Regions from separate parts of the Clostridium sp. 001 genome, predicted to be linked through region 1. Evidence: riboswitches for the same ligand, from Rfam matches in the RefSeq annotation. Region 1 holds a riboswitch; each other region holds the start of a gene.
What was found. A riboswitch is a leader RNA that binds a small molecule or an ion and turns the genes downstream of it on or off. The one in region 1 is predicted to bind cyclic di-AMP.
Positions count from the first base shown of each region.

Region 1 (3,266 bases):
TACAACGCCTACATCTCCATATCTAATATTTTTTGCATTTGAAAAGGCATCAGTTTCGTGGGGAACAATTAGAACCTGGCAGTTATGGGATTTACCAAGCTTCGTAAGCTCATTTACCCTGCAGCTTTTAGAACAATTTCCACACAAGAAACCATCTTTGACCTTTTTTCTCTTGCATACCCCTTCCGGTTTCAAGCAAATGCAAGCAGGCAGGAGTACTTTTCTTTCCTTTGTCTTAACAAATAACTTTCTAAATGCATTACTTAATATCTCTGCTCCAACCATATTTAGATGGTACTCAACTTCCTTCCTACCACAGAAAACATTATCCTCTCTTATTCCATAGGACCTATAGTTGGTGTTTAAAAATTTCTGTACATTTGGAGTATATAATCCAAGTACCTCCATAGATCTTTTTTCAAACCACAGTGATATTTTAAAGGCACGCTTGTTTACTTTTATAATATATTCTTCACTGTTATTTTTTAAAAATAGCAGCCATGTGTTCATTCTCCTGCACTCATACTTGAATTCCCCTGAAGCAATTAACCAGAGTAGTAATTTTTCAAAGTCACTTTCATCATAAGACACAGAAGAAGGCTCTACTTCTTTCTTTAAAAGATATTTACAAGCAAGCCTTCCCCTTAAATTGTCCACACTTTTCCTTAAAAATTTTGATTTTGTCCTCAAATTAAATAGAAGTTTTAAAACATTCAAGGACATTCTATCTGCATTTAAAGCTTTTGTTATATAGGTTTTCCATAGAACTCCAATGATTAGAAATTCAAGTTCATACTCTTCTCTACTTCTAAGTTCTTCTATACTATTATTCTTAATAAAATTTATAAAATCTTCTATTATATTATTTGCTTCGATTTCAATTTTTTCGATAACTTCATTTGAAAAATTGGATATACATTTGTAATATTCATTTGAATTTTTAGATTCATCTCTAAGAAAATAGGTTATACAATTTTCCATAATATTCTCCTATTTAATCACTTTTGAATTTTTGTTATATAACTATTTGTTATATAACTATATTATCACTTTTAATAAGGAGAAGTTATGTTATCAATTTTCATATATAGAACTTTTTTAATTAATAGTTAAGAATGAAGAATTAATAGTTAATGTGGATTTTTTTCCGTTACACTACCAAAAATCTTTAATTAAGCTTTTCACCACTCGTTTCGCTAAAACGAAACATTGTTGATTTATATAAATTTAAAGATTTTTTGCGATAGCTAAAAATCATCCTTCACTATTAATTTTTCATTATTAATTCTTAACTTGCAAAGCTTTGCTTCGCAATATTTTTAAACTGCGAAAGTTGAGTTATGTTTCAAGCAATTGATAGTGTAAAATTGAAAGTTTATGTCAATAGTCCCATCTATTTAATATGGATATGTTCTGGAAATACTGTTAGAATAGCAAACATAGACAAGCCTAAATCTCAAGAATGAGATGCGGGGGATAATTATTTTTTTGGGGTTAATCTTTTTTACTAAAAAGTAGGGGTATCCCAATCCCGAACCCGTCAACTAACCTCGTAGGCAAAATTAAGGGGGATCTATATTTATGAATTTTAAAAAAATCAGGACAATGTTATTTGCCGCATTTCTGTGCACATTATCTTTTACCCAAGTACATGCAGCTAGTTACACTGTAAAACCTGGTGACTCCTTATTTAAAATAGGAGTATTATTTAAAACAAATGCAACTACAATCATTAATGATAATAGTTTAAGTGGAAATAGCATATATCCAGGTCAAGCTCTATATGTTAATTCAAAGACTTATACTGTACAAGCCTCTGACACACTTTACTTGATAGCAAAAAAATTTGGAATATCTCTTGACACTTTAATTGCTGCCAATAGTAATGTAAGCAGTTATATTTACCCTGGACAAGTATTAAACATTCCTGCAGGTTATGTTTTTAATGTAACAACCTCTCCAAAATATATAATTTCCTGTACTGACAGCGAGGTAGATTTGCTTGCAAGACTTGTAACTGCTGAAGCAGAAAGTGAACCTTATACTGCTAAAGTAGCCGTAGCCGCTGCAGTTATAAATAGAGTTCAAAGTTCTCAGTTTCCATCTACACTAAAAGATGTAATATACCAAGTATCCTATGGATATTATCAATTTACTCCAGTATTAAATGGATGGATAAACAAGCCTGCTTCTGATAGTTCTAGAAAGGCTGCTTTAGAAGCATTATATGGTTCTGATCCAACAAAAGGAGCTATTTATTATTTTGATGATTCCACTACAAATAGTTGGCTCTGGTCAAAGCCCATTGCTTTAAGAGTTGGAAAACTGGTATTCACATACTAGAATTTCTAGATTGAAAGTCCACTTATACCAGTTCATATGCTGACAAATTTCATCATACTAAAAACTTTTTATCCGATGACTACTCGCTCTAATACTCCCACTTCTTCTGAAAGTGGGAGTAAAGAGCGACTACGTCCCTGGATAACGATTTCTAAGCATAAGGTGGAGTTAAAACTCAACCTTATGCCAAGAACTCTGTTTATAAGTCTAAAGTTCGGTATTTTGAAAATCTAAAGAAGCTTATATAAACTCGTACCTCAGACATATATAAGCTTCTAAGGTTTTCTAAAATACCTCACTAAGACTTATAAAAAAAGTTTTTAAGTGTGCTTCAATTTTGTCAGCATTATTTTCGGGTATAAGTTCAAATTTCAAACTAGAATACCTCAATATAAATAGTAAAATTTAAAACCCAATTAGCACTTTAGAAAGGCTGCATTCTAGAATTAACGATTTATAGATCGTAAAGTTTAAAGCTAAATCTATAATTACTCAAAATTACTAATTATAAATCTTAGTTGAATTTATAACTTTATCATTTAAATCAAACTGGCAATTTGGATAAACTTAATTATAGAGTTAAGTATCTATATGTAGATTCACAACTTAAAAATCGACTTATACGTAGGCATATTTTTACAATAATGAAGCTCTTTTAAATATTTTGTATATAAGTCTTGGAAAAAATTCTTAAAATTTTAGAACTTTTGAATTGTCTGAGGTACGAGTTTTCAAAAGTCCTTAGATTTTCTAGAATTTTTTGCTTAGACTTATCAAAATATTTAACGAGCTAAAGTTTGTAAAAAATATCCAGAGTATAAGTCGATTTTTTGTTTAGAAACTCTATTCTAGAGATATTTCTTTGCAAGTTTATCAAAACTGTCTAAAGACTTTTCTATTTTATCATAAGAAATGCAATATGA
Region 1 covers NZ_CP020473.1:2,842,963-2,846,228, reverse strand. Annotated here, with positions in the region: gene B5S50_RS13310 (DUF116 domain-containing protein) at 1-981, opposite strand, end outside; cyclic di-AMP (ydaO/yuaA leader) riboswitch at 1,437-1,574, shown strand; gene B5S50_RS13305 (LysM peptidoglycan-binding domain-containing protein) at 1,582-2,343, shown strand; gene B5S50_RS13300 (pyridoxal phosphate-dependent aminotransferase) at 3,192-3,266, opposite strand, start outside.

Region 2 (3,266 bases), 1.8 Mb from region 1:
TATCATTTTCATCTATTTTGGTATGGTAATCATAATCAGATTTAGGTCTATTTATGAGCACTATTTATTTCCCTCCTTCTCATTCTAAAATTATCTTTTGGAATTAAGCAAGTTTTTTCATTTCTAAAAAGTTTTTCCAGCCCTTTAGACTCATAATTTTTAAATTTATCACATATTCCGCAATGTTTACATTTATGGGATTTATCAGAAGGCTCCGTGTAGGTGCACAATACTCCTTCATAGTTTCTAAGAATTAGTTTGTCAGGTGATTGAGAAACTACATATTGAGGATTAATAGGTATTTTACCGCCTCCTCCAGGGGCATCAATTACAAAAGTGGGAACTGCAAATCCAGAAGTATGTCCACGTAATAATTCCATAATTTCGATACCAGCGGATACAGGTGTTCTAAAATGTTCTATTCCTTCAGATAAATCGCATTGATATATATAATAAGGTCTTATTCTATTAGCTACTAATTTTTGTACAAGGCTTTTCATAATGTATGGGCAGTCATTTATATTTTTTAGAAGTACAGATTGATTTCCAAGAGGAATTCCAGCGTCAGCAAGCATATTACAAGCTAATATTGAGTCCTTGGTTATTTCATTTGGATGATTAAATTGTGTATTAATCCAAACTGGATGATATTTTTTTATAATATTGCATAGTTTAGAAGTTATCCTTTGAGGCATAACAACAGGAACTCTTGTACCAATTCTTATCACTTCAATGTGATCTATTTTACTTAATTCTTTTAATATAAATTCTAATTTTTCATCTGAAACACATAGTGCGTCTCCACCAGATATTAATACATCACGTACTTCTTTATGAGCTTTTATATATTTGAAAGCTCTTATCAAATTACTGGTTGACAAAGTTTTATCAGTATGTCCTGCAAAACGTCTTCTTGTACAATGTCTGCAGTACATAGAACATTGTTGGGTAATAAGTAGAAGGACTCTGTCTGGATATCTATGTGTCAATCCTGGAACTGGTGAATCAAGAGTTTCATGTAATGGATCATTGCTGTCACATTTAGAAATTTCTGTCTCATAAATTGTCGGAATTGCCTGTCTTCTAATTGGACAATTATAGTCATTAGGGTCAATTAATGTAGCATAATAGGGTGTTATTGCCATTCGTAATTTCTTCAGACTTGCTTGTACACCATCTTTCTCTTGATTAGTAAGATTTACAACTTGTTCTAATTCTTCTAATGTCGTAATTCTATTAGAAATTTGCCATTCCCAACTGTTCCATTCGTCTGGGGAAGTATTTCTCCATAATGGTATGTCTTTATAGTTTCTTTGCAAGTTAAAAAACTCCTTTCAAAAGTTCGTGATTTGTAAGATGATGCTTAATCACTGCAAAAAATAATAAGTTGCAGAGAAGTAAAATGCAACTTATTAAATCTACTAATTATATTTATAGTAAAAAAAGTACAAAATATATATTATATATTGAAACTTCCCTTCAATGATTACGAGATTAGCTGACGGATTCGGATCGAAGAAATTAACCCTACCTATCACGTGGATAAGATTCACCCCAAAAATTGGTTCTCCCGCTCAAAGTGATTAAGCATTATCAATATTTTAAATTATGTATATAAGTATATCATAGTAACATATATATGTCAATGTATATATGTTACTATACTAAATTCAAATATATACTAAATTAAATATATTTTTTACTGGAATAGTTTTAGATTTGAAATTATAATTATAGATGGAATTATAGTATTATATATTTGAAAAATTAATTTTAATCATAAAATACTAATACTGAAGTGTAATAAATAAATTAATTAAAGATCATATATGGAGGTTGTTTTGATGAATAGGGAGCTTGTTTCTAAAGAGTATATTGTATCTAGAATGGAGGAGTTGATATCAAAAAATGAAGGCCCTTTTAGTATTGTAATTGCAGATATTGACAATTTTAAAAATATAAATAATTTATATGGAAATGATATTGCAGATAAAGTAATAGAAAAGCTTATATTAATTTTAAATAATAATTTGTTACCTGAAGATAGTATTTATAGACATGGTGATGAATTTAATATATTACTTGCAAAACAAGGTGCTGAAAGGGGATTTATGCAATTAGAGGAAATAAGGAGGTATTTATCAGATAATACATTTGACATAAGTGATAATATGAAAACAGAAGATATTTATTTTACTTTAAGCTTTGGAATTGCAAGTTATCCAAGAGATGCTAAGAATGTAGTTGAACTTTTTAGAGTAGCAGATAGTGCTTTGTTTAGGGCTAAAGAACTGGGCAAAAATAGAATATGTCTTTCTGAAGCAGAAAGTATGGTTTTAAAGTCTAACTATTTTACAAAAACACAACTTGATAGACTTTCTAGACTTTCTAAGTCAACAGATAGAACTGAAGCATTTCTTTTAAGAGAGGCTCTTGATGATTTGTTTAAAAAATATAGTAAATAATGTTTGTTATAAAAATAAAAGGCGTTTTATTTTATAATAGGATGGCATAGGTATTAAAATTAATATAAGAACAGCAGTTAATTACTTTTGCTGCTGTCCTTATATTAGAATATCAGTTATAGTATAAAGTATTTCTTTAGTTTATTTACTTTAAAGCAAACTTAACAGCAGAAACAGCATGGATTGTTGTTGTATCAAATATTGGAATATCTACGTCTTTTTGTTGTATCAAAAGAGGTATTTCGGTACAGCCAAGAACTATTCCTTCAGCACCATTTAAATGCAGCTTGTTTATTATTTGCTTATACTTTTCTTTTGATGAATTTTTTATTACACCTTTACATAATTCATTGTATATGATTTGGTGAATAACTTCTCTATCATCTTCATCTGGAATACTTACGTTTATATTGAATTTATCTTTCAAAACTTTTTTATAAAAATCCTCTTCCATAGTAAATTTTGTTCCAAGGAGTCCTACAGTTTTTATATGTTTTTCAATTATTTTTTTACCTGTAGCTTCTGCTATATGTAAAACCTTGATTCCAGCTTTGCTTTCTATATCAGGAGCTAGTTTATGCATTGTATTAGTACATATTATGATAAAATCAGCACCGCCTTTTTTAAGACTTTGAGCAGCATTAACCATTATATTTGATAATTCCTTCCACTTATTTTGATGTTGAAGAATTTCTATTTCATTAAAGTCTACTGAATATAATATACATTCAGCTGAATGAAGTCCTCCTAAAGTCTTCTTAACAGTTTCATTTATAATTCTGTAATATTCCAAAGTGGATT
Region 2 covers NZ_CP020473.1:1,031,533-1,034,798, reverse strand. Annotated here, with positions in the region: gene ablB (putative beta-lysine N-acetyltransferase) at 1-61, opposite strand, end outside; gene ablA (lysine 2,3-aminomutase) at 48-1,319, opposite strand; cyclic di-AMP (ydaO/yuaA leader) riboswitch at 1,469-1,600, opposite strand; gene B5S50_RS04605 (GGDEF domain-containing protein) at 1,845-2,465, shown strand; gene B5S50_RS04600 (aspartate/glutamate racemase family protein) at 2,611-3,266, opposite strand, start outside.
Region 2: another riboswitch for cyclic di-AMP. It lies ahead of ablA (lysine 2,3-aminomutase); the one in region 1 lies ahead of B5S50_RS13305 (LysM peptidoglycan-binding domain-containing protein).

Region 3 (3,266 bases), 740 kb from region 1:
TTTGATAAATGGCTAAAATTTTTATTTTTTCATTAAATTTATAGACTAAAAACGTTGACCTAGTAGATAATATATTATAAAATATAATTAAAGACAATACCCCTACGGGGTATAAGGAGGGCAAATAATGGTAGAGGAAATAAAAGATCAAAATTTTTCGCAATCAATTGAAAATGCACCTACTCCTGTAGTTGTAGATTTCTGGGCTTCATGGTGTGGACCATGTAAAATGCTTTCTCCTGTAATAGAAGAAGTTTCAGATGAGTTGTCGGGAAAAGCAAAATTCTTTAAGTTAAATGTAGATGAGAATCCTGTTACAGCAGCGCAATTTAAAATTGCAAGTATTCCAACTGTAATGGTATTTAAAAACGGAAATATGGTAGATAAATTTGTTGGATTCAGACCAAAAGATGCAATAAAAGATGCTTTGGAAAAACATATATAGTTTAAACTCTGTTTACGTGTTAAAATGGCAAATTGACAATTTAGTTAATTTGTCATTTTAACTATGGAATTAGAAAACAAAAACTGGAGGTGGTAGTTATGAGTAATAGATATGATATTGCTATAGTAGGCAGTGGTCCTGCGGGACTGTCAGCAGCAATTAATGCGAAAATAAGAAATAAGAACATAATTATTTTTGGAAGCAGCGAGCTCAGTGGTAAATTGATAAAAGCACCTAAAATAGATAATTACCTAGGGCTTCCTGATATAACAGGAATACAGTTAAAAGATAGATTTCAGCACCATGTGGCAAACATGGGGATAGATATAACTTATGAAAGAATAAATACTATATATGCTATGGGACAATATTTTGGTATTGCTGTAAATGAAAAAATGTATGAAGCAAGTGCAGTCATATTGGCAACTGGCATTGAATATACAAAAGCATTAAAAGGAGAAGAAGAATTCCTAGGCAGGGGAGTTGGATATTGTGCTACCTGTGATGCCCCTCTTTATAGAGGGAAGATCGTTACTATAATAGGATATAATAAAGAAGCTGAAGCAGAAGCCAATTATGTAAATGAACTGGCTAAAAAAACATACTATATACCAATGTATAGAGAAAGCTTAAATTTAAATGAAAATGTAGAAATAGTAAGAGATAAGGTAGTGGAGATATCTGGAGGAAATAAAGTAGAAAAGGTAATTTTGAAAAGCAAGGAAATAGTTACAGATGGAGTATTTGTTTTAAAGGATAGTATAGCGCCAGATAAATTGGTACCAGGACTTATTATGGAAAATGGACACATAAAAGTAGATATGAATATGAAGACAAATATTGAAGGTTGTTTTGCAGCAGGAGATTGTGTGGGGAAACCTTATCAGTATATGAAAGCCGCAGGACAGGGACAGGTAGCAGCACTAAATGCTGTCTTTTACATTGATAAAAATTAATTAAAAAAGCCCCCTCATCTTTTAAAAAAAGATAAGGGGAGCTTTTTCAATTAGCTACAAAAAATACATGATGCCCTATAGTTCTCATATTTCTTTTATCTATGTTTTTCATCCATTGAGATGTGGCTATTTGGGGATTATAAAAGAAAATAGATTTACCTGAAGGATCTATACCCTTTAGAGCCTGAGAAACTGCACTATAACTGCTTTCATTTGGAGATGCATTTATAGTACCATTTTTGACACAGGAAAAAGCACCCCTTTGTTTTATAACACCTTCTACTGTCTTTGGAAACTCAGGGTATTTTAATCGGTTTAGTATTACGGAAGCTACTGCTACCTGGCCTTCAAAGGGTTCTGAATTGCTTTCAGCATAAACAACTTTGGCCATTAAATCAACATCATTTTGAGTTATATATATCTTTTGATCAGAGTAATTAAACACTTGCACGACTTCTTCTTGACCATTAAATAAATTGGAACTGGTACTGTCGAAATTCTTTGCAGTTACTTTAGAAAAAGGAATAAGTAACAGCAAAGAAAAAAGTATTAAACAAAAAATTTTTTTCAATCTAATCCTCTCCTTATTACCGACGGGGTTAGCTGACGGGTTCGGTAAAGGCATAACCTACGTAAATACGATTCACCCCAATGTTACTGGTTTCCCCGCGTTTTTAGTAAAACTTAGGCTAATGATATTGTACCCATATAAAAAAATAAAATACGATAAAAATGTATTTTATTAAAATTTTATAAAATAATCTATTACGTGATATAAACAATATCAAATAGTGTATAATTTAAATATATATTTATTGACAGGGTGGTGAGATGGGTGGAATTATTGCAAATGACAGCTAATTCAATAAGAAATATAAGTATATCTTCCGTTATGGATATATTAGTAGTATCATATATACTCTATAAAGGATACATGCTTATAAAAGAAACTAGAGCTGAACAGCTTTTAAAGGGAATTGTACTCATAATATTTCTTATACCAATAAGCAGCTTTTTTAATTTAACTATGCTCAATTGGATACTTACCAAGACCTTGACCATAGGCGTCCTTTCTATTGTTATTATATTTCAGCCGGAAATTCGTCGGGCACTGGAACAGTTAGGAAGAACCGCTTTTAATGATAAACATATTTTAGAGGACGAAGAGACTATGGAAAAGGTTATAACAGAAATTGCAAATTCAGTAGGTAATTTATCTGAAAGCAAAACAGGGGCACTTATTGTAATAGAACAAGTTACTGGGCTTGGAGATATAATAAATACTGGTACTAAGATAGATGCTTTGGTATCATCTGCACTTCTAGAAAATATATTTGTAGTAAATACTCCACTGCATGACGGTGCAACTGTAATAAGAAATAATAGAATAGTTTCAGCAGGGTGTTTTTTGCCGCTTACTAGTAATAACGATTTAAACAAAAAGTTAGGCACGAGACATAGGGCTGCAATTGGTATATCAGAGAATTCTGATGCACTTATCATAGTGGTTTCAGAAGAGACTGGTACTATTTCTCTTGCCATGAATGGAAGGATTACAAGGAATTATACAAAGGATAGGTTGAAAAAAGTTCTTATAAATATAATGAAAAATAGATTTCAGAAAAAGAGTACATGGAGAGAGAGGGTGATTGGGTGGAAAGAAAAAATAAAAGGGACCAAATCCTAGTAAAAATATGCTGCGTAATAGCGTCATTTATTTTATGGTTGTACATATTCAACGTAGAAGATCCTATGAGGGAAAGAAAGATTGTGGTACCTGTTACTATAGTGAATAAAGATGCACTTGCTCAATCAAAACTTGTACAAATAGATAATCAATCCGCTAATATATCTCTTTTAATAAA
Region 3 covers NZ_CP020473.1:2,106,259-2,109,524, reverse strand. Annotated here, with positions in the region: gene B5S50_RS09665 (tetratricopeptide repeat protein) at 1-16, shown strand, start outside; gene trxA (thioredoxin) at 128-445, shown strand; gene B5S50_RS09655 (NAD(P)/FAD-dependent oxidoreductase) at 544-1,401, shown strand; gene B5S50_RS09650 (cell wall hydrolase) at 1,448-1,972, opposite strand; cyclic di-AMP (ydaO/yuaA leader) riboswitch at 1,975-2,102, opposite strand; gene cdaA (diadenylate cyclase CdaA) at 2,237-3,088, shown strand; gene B5S50_RS09640 (YbbR-like domain-containing protein) at 3,055-3,266, shown strand, end outside.
Region 3: another riboswitch for cyclic di-AMP. It lies ahead of B5S50_RS09650 (cell wall hydrolase); the one in region 1 lies ahead of B5S50_RS13305 (LysM peptidoglycan-binding domain-containing protein).